2 regions of the Streptomyces sp. NPDC102462 genome follow, and region 2 is predicted to be linked to the other one. Evidence: riboswitches for the same ligand, from Rfam matches in the RefSeq annotation. Region 2 holds a riboswitch; the other holds the start of a gene.
The links. A riboswitch is a leader RNA that binds a small molecule or an ion and turns the genes downstream of it on or off. The one in region 2 is predicted to bind cobalamin.

Region 1 (7,012 bases), on a different contig from region 2:
CGGGCGAACGACGGGAGTTTGACGGCAGGACCCAGGGGGAGGGCACACGGCGCCGGCCGGGGTCAGGTCGCCGCCGCGGCGGAGGCGTCGTCATCGGTCAGCAGGTCCACGAGCGTGGCCCGGGCCCGGGCCACCCGCGAGCGGACCGTGCCCACGGGACAGTCGCTCACCTCGGCCGCCTCCGCGTACGCCAGCCCATACACCTGGGTGAGGACGAACGCCTCCCGGCGTTCGTCGGGCAGCGCCGCCAGCAGATCCAGCAGGACGACACCGTCGTCGAAACCGGGCAGATGCCGGGGCTGCGCCCGCTCCACGGCCAGCGGCCAGTCCGGTACGTCGGCGAGGCGCGGCCGGGCGGCGGCGTGCCGGTGGCTGTCGATCACCGCGCGCCGGGCGATGGCCAGCAGCCAGGTCCGGGCCGACGAGCGCCCCTTGAACCGGTGCAGACTGCCGAGCGCGCGCAGGAAGGTGTCCTGCGCCAGGTCGTCGACGGCCTGCGGATCGCCGCACAGGTGGGCGACGAAGCGCCGTACGTCCCGGTGCAGGGCGTGCACGAAGTCCTCGACGGCCCGGGGATCGCCGCCGCGGGCGGCCAGCGCCCGGGCGGTGATCGACTCGTCACCGTGCGGTGGGGCGGCGCTCGCGTCGCGCGAGGCGGGCAGGGCGGAAGCAATCACCTGGTGTCCTTCTCGGATCGTCCGGATCCGGCCACACACGCGCGGGAGCACGGGCGGACCGGCATGTTCCGGTGTGCGGGGAGACGGCCGCGTCCCGGGGCGCCACGGCGCACGCGGGCCTACGGCCGGGACCCGGGGAGCGCAGGGGCAGCCCCGGGGAACCGGCTGTCGTCAGACGACAGCGGTTCCCGTGGGCGGACCCCGCGTGGTGATCGCATGCACGAGAAGCAGGAGCCGCGGCGCCCGGACGGAGCGGAGGCGGCGCACACGGACACGCGGGCCGTCCGGGGTGCCGGGCGGGGTGAGCAGGAGGCGCAGCGGAGCGGCGAGCCTGGCGGCCACCGCCCGCAGGACGCGGAAGGCGGCCCGCTCGCCATGGGCCAGCCACAGGCCGCACAGCACGGCGGCCAGCAGATGCGCGAGGAGCATGCCGAACGCTGAGGTGCCGGCGGGATGGCCCAGGTGATCCAGGTGATCCATGGGGCCCAGGCCCATGTGCCCGGCGGCCATGTGGAGCACGTCCATGTGTCCGAACCCCATGTGGGGCACCATGGGGGCTTCGCCCATATCCATGGAGCCCATATCCATGGGGCCCCTGCCCACGGACGCCGTGCCCATGGCGTCCGGGCCCATAGAGCCCGCACCCATGGTGGTGAGGCCCATGGGCTGCACGCCTATGGGGTTCACGCCCATGGAGTGCACGCCCAAGGTCCCCGGGTCCCCGGATGCCCGCTGGGCGAGGGTGAACGCCGAGTGGAGCGCCGTCTGGGCGGCGACCACCACCGTCACGATCAGCGCCGGCCCCCGCTCACGGCCCGCCAGGCACCAGCCCACCACACCGGTCGCGACGCCCCCGGCGGCCAGCGCCCCTGCGGGCACATGGCGACCGGACATCAGAACGTGGCCCAGGGCGGCGAGCAGCACACAGACGGCCGCGAACAGCGCGGCCCGTACCGTGCGAGAACACCACCCTGCGGTCATGGCGCCTCATCCTCGGGTCAGGGCATCGGTCGTCACTCCTGGGTACGGATCCTGTCCCCGTCACACACTCAACTCACCCCATGTGATCCAGACCACACCACCGTCGGTGCCGTATCCGGTCAGGCGGGCCCGTCCGCAGCGCGGGTCGGCCGGCGCAGGAAGCGGATCACCGGGTGGCCGGGGTGCTGGGTGACCTCGGCACGGACGCCGTAGACCCGCTCGATGAGGGCGGGCGTCAGGACCGTGGAGGGGGTGCCTTCCGCGACCGCCCGGCCGTCTCGCAGGACGAGCAGCCGGTCGCAGTACATCGCGGCGAGGTTCAGGTCGTGCAGCGCGATCACGGTGGTGACCGGCAGGTCGGCGACGAGGTCCAGCAGGTCCAACTGGTGCTGGATGTCGAGGTGGTTGGTGGGTTCGTCCAGCAGCAGTTCGCGGGGTTGCTGGGCGAGGGCGCGGGCGATCTGCGCGCGCTGGCGCTCGCCGCCGGACAGCGTGTGCCAGAACTGGCCGGCCCGCTCGGTCAGCCCGGTGCGGGCCAGTGCGTCGGCGACCGCGCGCGTCGTCGGCACCGGCCGCGGCCCAGGCCCGCCGGTGCGGGATGCGGCCCAGCGCGACGACGTCCCGGACGGTCAGCTCGGTCTGGGTGTGCGCGTGCTGTTCGACGGTGGCGATGCGCCGCGCGGTGGCCCGGCGGCCGACCCGGGCCAGCGGGCGGCCGTCCAGGGTGACGACTCCCGCGGTGGGCGCGAGCACTCCGGCGAGCAGCCTGAGCAGGGTCGACTTGCCGCTGCCGTTGGGGCCGAGCAGGCCGATCGTCTGCCCGGGCCGGGGGGCGAGGGTGACGCCGTCGACGATGATCCGGCCGTCGATGCGGCGCGTGACGCGCTCCGCGCGCAGACCGGGCGGGGCGTCCCGGTCGGACGTGGGGACCCGGTCGGACGTGGGGTCCGGGCCGGTCATGTCCGCCTCCGTCCGCGGTACAGGACGGCCACGAACGCCGGTACGCCGATCAGCGACGTCACCACGCCCACCGGCACCTCCTGGGGATCGATGACGGTACGGGCGACGGTGTCCGCCCACACCAGGAAGACGGCTCCGGCCAGTGCCGTGACCGGCAGCAGCCGGGCGTGGCCGGAACCGGTGAGCGCGCGGGCCGCATGCGGCAGCACCAGGCCGACGAAGCCGATCGCCCCGGTGCAGCTGACGAGTGTCGCGGTCAGCAGCGCGGTCGCGCACAGCAGGACCAGCCGGGTGCGGGCGACACGCACACCGAGCGCCGCCGCCGCGTCCTCGCCGAACGCGAACGCGTCCAGGGTGCGGGCGTACCCGAGGCAGACCACGAGCACGGCGGCGAGCACGACGGCGCACAGCAGCACCTCGCCCCAGCCGGCGCCGGTCAGCGAGCCGAGCAGCCAGAACAGCACGCCTCGCGTGGTCTCCGCGTCCGCCGACGTCAGGACGGTGAACGAGGTGAGCGCGGAGAACAGTTGCATGGCCGCCACGCCGGAGAGCACCACCCGGTCGGGGGCGCCGCCCAGGGTGTGACCGAGCACGAGGACGAGCCCGAAGGAGAGCAGGGCACCGGCGAACGCGCCCGCCGACAGCGACACCGCTCCCCCGCCGACCCCGAGCACGACCACGGCGACCGCGCCGGTGGACGCCCCGGAGGACACCCCGAGCACGAACGGGTCGGCGAGCGGATTGCGCAGCAGGGACTGCATCACCGCCCCGCACACCGCGAGGCCCGCGCCGCAGAGGGCGGCCAGCAGGGTGCGGGGCATGCGCAGGTTCCATACGATGCCGTCCCGCAGCGGCGCCAACTGGCTGTCCCCGAAGCCGAGGTGGGCGGCGACGCAGGCCCAGACGTCGGCGGTGGAGATGTCGGCGGGGCCTATGGTCACGGCGAACGCCACCGACGCGGTCACCGCCAGCAGCCCGCCTGCGGTCAACAGCGGGGCGCGGAGGTTCACTTGACGAGCCCGAGGTCACGCAGTCCGGCGGCGACCGGTTCGATTCCCTCGACCGTGCGGATGGACGGGTTCATGGCCTGCCCGCTGAGCAGGATGTACCGCTTCTTCCTGACGGCGGTGAGATTGCGGGTGGCGGGGTCGCTCTCCAGGAAGCGGATCTTGGCCTTGGCGCTCTCGGCCGTCTGGGACCTGCGGGTCAGATCGCCGAGGACGATGACGTCCGGGTCGCGGTCGGCGACGGTCTCCCAGTTGATCTGGGGCCACTCTTCGTGGGTGCCGGAGAACACGTTCGACGCGCCGACGGCCCGGGTGATGGCGCCGGGGGCGCCGCAGCAGCCGGCCAGGTAGGGCGACTGGGAGTTGGCGAACCAGTACATGAGCGAGACGCCGGAGGCGTCGAGGCCGTCGGTGGCCGCCCGCACCCGCTCCTTCAGACGTGCGACGAGCCGGTCTCCGCGTTCGTCGACGCCGAACGCGCGGGCCAGGTCGCGTATCTCGCCGTACACGGTGTCGAGGGTGAGCGGGGCGCTGCGGGAGCCGTCGCCGCCGCTGTCGTTGTCCTTTCCGGCGGCGCAGTCGGACGGGGAGACGTACGTGGGCACGCCCAGCTTCTCGAACTGCTCGCGGGTGGCGACGCCGCCCTGGCCGAGGGTGGAGACGAAAGACGCGGTGACGAAGTCGGGTTCGGCGTCGAGCACCTTCTCGAAGGAGGGGTTGTTCTCGGCGAGCCGGGGCACGGACGCGTTGGCCTTCTCCAGGCCCTTCATCACCGGGTCGGTCCAGGTGGCGGTGCCGGCGAGACGGTCCCCGAGACCGAGGGAGAGCAGGATCTCGGTACTGCCCTGGTTGAGGGAGACGGCGTGTTCGGGGGCCGACGCCAGGGTGACCGGATGGCCGCAGTTGTCGATCGTGCGGGGGTAACCGGCGGCGGAACGGCCGGAGTCGGGGGCGGATCCGCCGGGGCCGCCGCACGCGGTCAGCAGCAGCGCCGGGGTGAGCAACAGCAGGGCGGGACGGCACGGGGAACGGAACACGGGCCTGCCTCGGGTGTCGGGGCTCGTACGCGGAGCCTGGCCTACGGACGTCCTCCGCGCACGGGGCGCGGAGGTGCCAGCAGGTCTTCGGACTCGGGTTCGTCCGGACGGGGCGCCTTCCCGGTACGGCCCCGCACCGGCCTCGCGGCCGGCCCGAACCCCTCCCAGTGGCTTGGTGTGCCCTGCCCGTCCCCCTCACCGCTGCGCGTCAGTTCCGGATTCGCACCGGATTCCCTGGCCTCGGATGTGGCACGACTGGCCCGGCCAGGCTACCAAGATCGCCCGGCCGCCAGGACCCGGCCCCGTCCCCGGGCCGAGCGCCCGCGTCCGCCACGTCGGCCATGCCGGCATCGGTGTGCCGGGCCGCCTGCTGACACCCGGCGCTCCGGCCCGGGTGGGACGTCGTGCCTCACCCCGGTCCGTCCTCCGGGTCCACGGGCGGGGTCCCGGCGCAGATCCACTCGTGCACGACGGCCGGGGACAGTCCGCCGTCGGCGGCTATGACGTGCTCGGGCACGCCGGTGAGCCAGGCGGCGAGCACGGCCCGGCGCAGGTCGGCGGCGCGGGTGGCGAGGCCGGTCCGGTAGGCGTCCGCGGAGCCGACGACGAGCTTGGGTGCGTCCTCCGCCAGGCGCCGGGCGGCGCGGCGGACGGTGCGGCGTGCGCTCTGGGTTTCGAGGTCGTTCATGCCGCCGCCTCCCGTGCCGTGCCGAGCGGGCCGTGGTCCGGATGCCGGTACGCATCCCGCACTCCGGGCTCCGGGACGAGCCGCGCGATGAGCCGTTCCAGGCGACGGACAGGGTCACCGCTGCGGCAGACACGGGCGGGCACGGCGCCGTCGCGCGCCGCCGACAGCCCACGGGACATCGGCAGTCCACGCGGCAGCGTCAGATCGCGCCACAGACCCCGACTGCCGGCGGCCCAACACCGCGGTGGGGCGGTCGTGTCGAGGCCACGGGCACCCGCGGCGCCGGACAAGCCGCTGCCCGGCACCACGCAGGAGGCGGCACCGGCGGCGCGGCAGAGGGCGGGGCCGAAGGTGGTCGGGTTCGCCATGGGTACCTCCCCTTCCCCGTCGCGGCGGGGCAGGTCGAGGGCATGGCAGCCGCCGTGCGGGGCGGGGGGCTACCGGGTGCCCGAGGAGCGGGGGGACATGGGGATGCGGGGCCTCGCGCGGCCCGGACTACTGCTGCTGCGATCCATGTCGCTCACCTCCTCCTCGGTCGGCGTGCACCCGGTCCTCCGGGCTTCCGGCACCCCTCCATAGTTGCACAGCGACGCAAATTCTGCTCACCCGCGGGGAGCAGGCCCGCCGTCGATTCCAGGCCCCGCGCCGGCCCCCTCACTAAACTGTCACGCACGCGACGGCATCCGGCTCCGCCCTCGGCTCCGGTGCCGCGTACCCGTCCAGGAGGACGGCCGTCCCCGCCCGGCCGGCTCCCGCCCATCGACCCGGCCGGGGTCTTCGTCGACTGATCGGGATGCGGGTGCACGACGTGCCGCCAGAGCCGACCGGTCCCGCACCGTCCGGGGCCGTGTCCATGACCGGACAGACCGCGTGCGGCGCGGGTCCGCGCAGCCCGCTGCGCACCTTCCTGCGGACCGAGACCGGCAGCGCCGCCGTGCTGCTCGGCGCGGTGATCGTGGCCCTCGTCTGGGCCAACGTCTCCCCCGGCGGCTATGCGTCGTGGTGGCGGACGGACATGTCGCTCACGATCGGTTCGGCCGATCTCTCCCTGGAGCTGCGCGAGTGGGTGAACAGCGGCCTGATGACGCTGTTCTTCTTCGTCGTGGGTCTGGAGGCCCGCCGCGAGGTCGACGTGGGGGAACTGCGCGAGCGGCGCCGCGTCGTGCTGTCCGTGGTCGCCGGGGTCAGCGGCATGCTCGTCCCGGTCGCGATCTACCTCGGCTTCAACGCCGGACTGGACTCGGCGCAGGGCTGGGGCGCCGCCATGTCCACCGACACGGCCTTCGCCCTGGGCATGCTCGCCGTGCTCGGTTCCCGGCTGCCGGGCGGTCTGCGGGTCTTCCTGCTCACCGTCGCGGTCACCGACGACCTCGTGGCGCTGGTCGTCATCGCCCTCGCCTACAGCGGCACGGTCAGCCTCACCGCGCTGGGCGTCGCGCTCGGCGTCCTCGCCCTGCTTCTCGCACTGCGCGCGGCCGGGGTCCGGATCACCGGCGTGTACGCGGTCCTGGGGGTGGCCCTGTGGGGCGCGCTGCTGCGGTCGGGGGTGGACCCGGTGGTCAGCGGCCTGGTCATGGGGCTGCTGACGTACGCGCATCCGGCCGAGCGGCACGCCCTGGAGCGGGTCACCCGGCTGTTCCGGGGGTTTCGGGAACAGCCGAC
Region 2 (7,012 bases):
GAGCCGGCCTGCCGTCGGGACTCACCGGGGTGGGGACGGCCCGCCACGAACCAGGACGGGGCTGGGCGCCATGGCGCGGCGGGTCGACCGCCCGCGCGGAACACGGGACCGCGCCGTCACACCTCCTCCGGCGGTGACGGCGCGGTCCGGCTGACGGGTCACTGACGCGGTTGCCGCGCTGTCGCCAGGACGAGGCCCCTTTCAGCGAGGCCCCTTTCAGTAAGACCTCTTTCGGCGAGGCCCCTTTCGGTGAGGCACCGTGCGGGGACGGCGGACGGCTCGCCGGGCCGGCCGGGCGGGCGGGCGTCCGGGAGGTGTCGTGGGTCGTTGGCCGGTGGTCCCGCGGTCGCCTGCGGTGGGCCGGGTGTCGCGTCGGGGGTGCGGACCAGCATCATCGCGTGGGCGAGGGTGGCAGCGCGGACGCATACGGCGCAGTCGGGGGTGTAGACCGGATGGACCCAGCACGGGCTCCAGGCCTGGCGGAGGGCGCGTAGTACCTGCTTTCGGTCGTGCGTCCAGACCGGGTCGGCGTTCTCCGGGAGGTAGCCCTGTTCGATGGCTGTGATGACGGCTCGGGCGCGGCTCTTGACGCCGAAGGCCGCGTAGATGGCACGCAGGTGTGTGTGCACGGTGGCCCGGCTTATGGACAGCTTGTGGGCTATCTGGTCCGCCGTGGCACCGTTCAACATGTGCCTGAGCACTTCTTCCTGACGTGGTGTGAGAACACGCGGAAGCGGCTGCGTCGAGGACGGCGTGGGCGATGTCATGGCTGGGACCTCTCTCGTCGGGCCGGCACTGGAGCGCGGGCTGCACCTGAGAGAGACCCCGGCCCTGCTCCTGTGACGCGTTCATGGACGGACGCTCAGAGCCTTGTCAGGGGCGGCCGAAGAAGGTGGGGTAGTAGCCGCTCGACAGGGCCGAGACACGGACGTCCTTCCCGGGGCGTGGTGCCTCCACATAGCGTCCGTCGCCCAGGTAGAGGGCCACATGCTCGATTCCCGACTGCCTCTTGCTGGACGACCAGAACAGCAGGTCGCCGCGGCGCAGACTGCTCGCCGAGATCTTGGTGACGGCTCCGTACTGGGCGGCGGCGACGCGTGGCAGTGAGATCCCGGCGCGCTTGTACGCCTGCTGCACCAGACCGGAGCAGTCGTACCCGACGGGCCCGTTGCCGCCCCAGATGTAGGGCTTGCCCAGCTGGGCGAGGGCGTAGCCGACGGCCCGCTCCACGGAGGCGTTGCCGCTCCTGCCGGCCGTCGGCGGTTTTGCCGCCGAGGCGGAAGAGGGGGCGGAGGACGACGGGGACGAGGAGCCGGAGGTGCGGGTGCGCTGGAGGTAGACGTCGTAGTGGCTCGTCCAGCGCCACTGCCCGTTGGACCTGAACCAGTACCTGGAGCCGTCCCACCCCGCCCGCTTCGGCGCCGGCAGCCATGTCCGCTGTGCCGTGGTCTGCCCGGAGCGCTGGAGGTAGACACTGTGGTGACTGGTCCAGCGCCACTGTCCGTCGGACTTGAACCAGTACCTGGAGCCGTCCCACCCCGCGTGGCGCGGGGCCGCAAGGGCCTGGGCCGGGGGAGCGGTGAGCGCGCTCAGGCCCACGACGCCGGTGGCGATGGCGAGCACCGCACCGGCCGCCTGTATCCCGCGGATGGTGCGGCGCCCGCGGGATGGCTGCTCCGCCTCGGCGGTCATGGCACCGTCGGGGAGCCGTCCGGTGCGGCAGTCGCGGTACTCGCATCCCTTCGCAGGTCCCGCTTCGACGAACTCTGTTGTTCCGGCCACTGGATTCCCCATTCCTTGAGGTTCGCGCTCGGGGTGAGCAGCGAAAGCACGAGCAGGCGCAGGAACAGGGAGTCCTGGCCCGCGGACGGGTGTGTGTCGGTGTCTTCGTCGGCCCTGATCCGGTCGAGGGCCGTGCGGGCGACATCGACGGCGTCGCTGATGACGGTGGTGCGCAGATCGGCGTCGAGTTCGGCGCGTTGCAGCCGGCGGACGCTCTCGGCGATCTCCGTGCCGTAGTCGAGGGAGAGCTGCTGGACGGAGTAGATCTCCAGGCCCAGCGGTGCCAGCTCGGGGGCCAGGACGCGGGTCAGCTCCTCGCCGAACCACGTCCCGTCCCGCAGCGTCGGCCCGGGTGTGCCGAACCGGTCGGCGGGCAGCGTCGCGGTGACCTCGGACACGGTGGCCGCCGCCTGTGCGCGCAGGAACTCCTCGTGGTCACCGACCGCGAACGTCGCCCGAGCGGTGTCCTGGACCCGCCAGACGACCAGCAGGCTGACGAGGACCGGATGGCCGACGCGGTCCACGGCGGCGAGGGAGTCGCCCCGGAAGTGGCGCAGCCGCACGTCCACGCGGTGCCGCCTGAGCAAGGGATTCACCCACATCAGCCCCGCCCCGCGCACCGTGCCCCGGTACCGGCCCCACCGGGAGAGCACGACGGCGAAGCCCTCCTGGTTGGCCAGCAGGCCGCTCACCGCGAGCAGCAGGCCGAGGGCGAGACAGATCAGGAGCGACGGTGACGGCTCGGGGACGCTCACCCAGCGCCGGACGTATCGGCCCCTCCCCACGAGTACGGCGATGGCCGCACCGCACAGCAGCGCGCCCAGCAGGGCGATCCAGCCGGGCAGGACAAGACGGGGCCGGAACTCACGTGCCTGTGTCGTCAGCCGCGGCGGTCGCCGCCGTGCCTCACGGGCGGGTGGCTGCGGCTCGGGAATCAGGACGGGGCCGGGATCCGGCTCCGGTATGCAGTCGGCGGCGAACCCGAGGGGTCTTCCCTGCCCGGCGGGCGGTTTCTCGGACGGATCCGGCACCTTGAACGGGGTGTTCCCCCACTGCGAAAGGGAGCAGGGGAACTCATTGACGGGCAGCTCCGTATGCGTGGGACGTCCTGCACGCTCATCCTTCAACCGCGGCTTCCTCTTCGCCCATGTCGCCCGGCCGCGTTGACCGGTCTCGGGCCAACGAGACGCCACCGGACGTTTCATGACGCGCACAGACCTGGGACCTGTGTGACGTGCGCCACGGAAGACGCGGGTGGCATACCTGACCGCGTTTCGCATCGTGCAAGAAGCCCTGACCAACGTCGCGCAGCAAGCCCTGGTCCTCGCCCGCTTCGGGCTCCCCACCGCGCAGCCCGGAGCGCCGCGCACCCCCGCTCCCGGTTCACCCGTCGCCGCGCGGGAACCACCCGGATACCTGTCGACGTCGTGTTCGACGCCATTGCCCGTACCCGCATCGCCTGACACGGCTTCGACATCGTTCAAGGGAGGCAGCGATGAACGCCCCCTGGGTTTCACCGGCCCTCAGTTCCTCGGCTTGTACGCCGCAGGTTTCGCGGTCGCCGTGCTGCTCGGCGTGGCCGTACGGCAAGCAGCCCGCCCCTTCTACCCCGCCACGGACACCAGCGTCATACCGGACGTCTACACCATCGCCTGGGTCGTCGGCGGGGCCCACCAGGTGGTGAGCACCGCCCTCTACGCCCTCATCCGGGCCGGCCATCTGCGCACGGCCCGGGACGGCACCCTCACCTTCTGTGGCAGCGTCCCCGACGAGCCGGTGCAGCGGGCCGTCCTGGAGGCCGCGCGGACCCGGGAGGCCACCAACACGACGCTGGTGCAGGAGGCAGCCCGGCGCCTGCCGGAGATCCGTCGGGCCGGGGACGCCGCGCGCAAGCTCGGTCTGCTGCCCAGCCGTAAACGCCGGCTGGCCGGGCGGCTGTCCGGGCTGCCGATGCTGGTGCTGGTCGGAGTCGGCATCGCCCGGATGGTGAACGGCGTCCACCTGGGCCGCCCGGTGCGCGTGCTGGTGGCCTTCCTGCTGGTCTCCCTCGTGGTGGCGGCGGTCTTCGTCTGCACACCGCCCCGGATCACCCCCGCGGGCTGGTACGCGGTACTCAACGCCGGAAGGTCGAGCTACCCGGTGCTCTGGGGGCCGGCCGGCGACGGCCCGAAGGTGTCGGCCCCGGTAGTCGCCGTCGCCACGGCAGGCTGGATCACCATCCCTGATCCGACACTCCGTTCGTCCCTTTTCAGCTCAGGGTCCTCGTCCTCGTCGTCCTCCGGGGGCGGCTGCGGCGGCGGCAGTTGCGGCGGCGGAGGGGGAGGGGGGTGCGGCGGATGACGGCGCGGCTGGGCTTCGGCATCGGCTGGCGGCCCCCGATCGACCTCACCGTGGAGCGGCTTGCGGGCGTGGACTTCGTGGAGGTCATCGCCGAGGCGGTCGACCCGCGGCGGCTGCCCGAGTCGCTGCGGGTGCTGCGGGGCCGGGGCACCCCGGTGGTCCCGCACGGCGTCTCGCTCGGCCTCGGCGGGGCGGAGCTGCCCGACCCGGCGCGGCTGGCCCACCTGGCGGCCTGCGCTCAGGCGCTGGGGGCGCCCCTGGTCAGCGAGCACGTCGCCTTCACCCGGGCGGGCGGGCTGGAGAGCGGCCATCTGCTGCCGGTGCCGCGTACCCGGGCGGCGCTGGACGTCCTGGCCGAGAATGTCCGGATCGCCCAGCAGCAGCTGCCCGTGCCGCTGGCCCTGGAGAACATCGCGCCGCTCCTGGCCTGGCCCGGGGACGAGCTGACGGAGGCGCAGTTCCTCACCGAGCTGGTCGAGCGGACCGGGGTGCTGCTGCTGGTCGACGTGGCCAACCTGCACACCGCCCGGGTCAACCTCGGCGTCGACCCGGTGGCGGTGCTGGACGCGCTGCCGCTGGAACACCTGGCGTACGTCCATGTCGCGGGCGGAGTGCTGCGCGACGGCCTGTGGCACGACACCCACACCCACCCGGTGACCGGACCGGTGCTGGACGTCCTCGCAGAACTCGCCCGCCGCACCGACCCGCCCGGGGTGCTGCTGGAGCGGGACGGCAGTTACCCGCGCGACGACGAACTCGCCGCCGAACTCGCCGCCATCCGGCGGACCGTACGGGAGGCCCGCGATGCCCGCTGAGCCCCCGGCGGCCGGGGCAGGGGCCGCGCGCGAGGAACTGGCGCGGCGCCAGGCCGAGTTGCTGGCCGCCCTGGTCGCGGGCGGCCCGGCCCCGGAGGGCTTCGACCCGGACCGGCTGCGGGTGCAGGAGAGTGCGCTGCTGGACAAGCGGCGCAGGGTGGTGGCGGCCCATCTGCCGGACGTGGCCGAGGCGTTGGGGGAGCAGATTCCCCGGCTCTTCGCCGGGTACGCCGAGGGACGGCCGCGCCCGCCGGGCGGGCCGCACGCCGACGCGGCGGCCTTCACGGCGCACCTGCGCGCTCGCGGCCTGCTGCCCCGGGGCACAGGGCCGCGCCGGTGGGCCCGCCTACTGCGCCGCCTGCGGCCGGGGCGCTGAGAGCCCGCGTCCGGCGGCGGTCTCGAATGTGCGGACTCCTGGAAGCGACCGCCGCGCTGTTCATCGCCCTGTGGGTCGGCGAGGGAGCGGATGCACAAGCAATCGCTCCTCCGCTGGCATACGCGGCCGGACCGAGCCACCAGGAAACGGAAGGCGGCAGGGGGCTTTCTGAAAGGGCGGGAGACGCGTGTGCGGGGCTTTCCGCCCTCCGCCCGCTTCAAACCTGTCTCCCGCGTGTGCCGACTCACCATCCGAATGATGGACGCAAGCCTCCGGACTCGCGGCCATCCCCTTACGCTGGCCCGTGCAGCTGGTTCGCCCCGTCCGCCAGGCGGGATGCGTCGTAAGAGGGAACCCGGTGGGAATCCGGGACTGCCCCGCAGCGGTGAGCGGGAACGACCGCCGTCATACGCACTGGATCCGACGTACCGGGTCTGGGAAGCGACGGCCAGTAGGTGTCCTCCGGACAAGGAGGGCGTGCCCGTGAGTCCGAAGACCTGCCACCTGCCCGTGTGCGGACCACTCCGCGCGCGGACATCCCGGTGACCTCGTGGGCGGGTCGGCGTACATACCGGGCGGACGACCGCGCCATGCCGCGCGAGGTCGCCTCCGCCTGGTTCCGTCACCCCTTCGCGCTCTCGTCCCGTCGCCGGGACCTCAGGGAATCATCTCGCGAAGGAGATCTCCGTGACCACCAAGTCCGCAGCCGCGGCAGCACGGGCCACCGTGTACGGCTACCCCCGCCAGGGACAGAGCCGGGAACTGAAGAAGGCCATCGAGGGCTACTGGCAGGGCCGCGTCACCGCGAACGCCCTCCAGGGCACCGCCGCCGAGCTACGCCGTACGAACTGGCGGCAGCTCGCCGAGGCAGGCATCCACGAGGTCCCGACCGGCGACTTCTCGTACTACGACCACGTCCTGGACACCACCGTCATGGTGGGTGCGATCCCCACGCGGCACCGGGCCGCCGTCGAAGCCGACAGCCTCGACGGCTACTTCGCCATGGCCCGCGGCACCCAGGATGCCGCGCCACTGGAGATGACCAAGTGGTTCGACACCAACTACCACTACCTGGTCCCCGAACTCGGCCCGGACACAGTGTTCGCCGCCGATACGACCAAGCAGGTCGCCGAGCTGAAGGAAGCCCTGGCGCTGGGCCTCACGGCCCGGCCCGTCGTGGTCGGTCCGGTCACCTACCTCCTGCTGGCCAAGCCCGCGCCCGGCGTACCCGCCGACTTCGAGCCAATCACCCTGCTGGACCGCCTGCTCCCGGTGTACGCCGAGACGCTCGCCGACCTCTGCGCGGCCGGCGCGGAATGGGTGCAACTCGACGAACCCGCCCTGGTCCAGGACCGCACACGGGCCGAACTCAACGCAGCCGCCCGGGCCTACCGGGACCTCGGCACTCTCACCGACCGGCCCAGGCTGCTGGTCGCCTCCTACTTCGACCGGCTCGGCGAGGCCCTGCCCGTCCTCGCCCAGGCGCCGGTGGAGGGTCTGGCCCTGGACTTCACCGAGGCCGGCGCCGCCAACCTCGACGACCTCGCGGCGGTCGGCGGACTGCCCGGCAAGCGGCTGGTCGCCGGCGTCGTCAACGGACGCAACATCTGGGTGAACGACCTGGAGAAGTCACTGTCCACACTCGGCACTCTGCTGGGCCTGGCGGACCGGGTCGACGTGGCCGCCTCATGCTCCCTGC

Region 1: it holds a riboswitch for cobalamin, as region 2 does, so the genes downstream of both, ACIRFL_RS38460 (ABC transporter substrate-binding protein) here and metE (5-methyltetrahydropteroyltriglutamate--homocysteine S-methyltransferase) in region 2, are expected to answer to the same signal.

The regions. Positions count from the first base shown of each region.
Region 1 covers NZ_JBIWKB010000075.1:132-7,143, forward strand. The annotation lists gene ACIRFL_RS38440 (sigma-70 family RNA polymerase sigma factor) at 63-677, opposite strand; gene ACIRFL_RS38445 (hypothetical protein) at 849-1,658, opposite strand; partial or broken gene ACIRFL_RS38450 (ABC transporter ATP-binding protein) at 1,778-2,618, opposite strand; gene ACIRFL_RS38455 (FecCD family ABC transporter permease) at 2,615-3,628, opposite strand; gene ACIRFL_RS38460 (ABC transporter substrate-binding protein) at 3,625-4,662, opposite strand; cobalamin riboswitch at 4,723-4,937, opposite strand; gene ACIRFL_RS38465 (hypothetical protein) at 5,072-5,350, opposite strand; gene ACIRFL_RS38470 (hypothetical protein) at 5,347-5,718, opposite strand; gene nhaA (Na+/H+ antiporter NhaA) at 6,204-7,012, shown strand, end outside.
Region 2 covers NZ_JBIWKB010000063.1:32,514-39,525, forward strand. The annotation lists gene ACIRFL_RS36095 (response regulator transcription factor) at 159-767, opposite strand; gene ACIRFL_RS36100 (C40 family peptidase) at 874-1,692, opposite strand; gene ACIRFL_RS36105 (SPFH domain-containing protein) at 1,689-2,813, opposite strand; gene ACIRFL_RS36110 (TIGR04222 domain-containing membrane protein) at 3,319-4,122, shown strand; partial or broken gene ACIRFL_RS36115 (DUF692 domain-containing protein) at 4,119-5,313, shown strand; partial or broken gene ACIRFL_RS36120 (NADP oxidoreductase) at 5,314-5,450, shown strand; cobalamin riboswitch at 5,608-5,833, shown strand; gene metE (5-methyltetrahydropteroyltriglutamate--homocysteine S-methyltransferase) at 6,001-7,012, shown strand, end outside.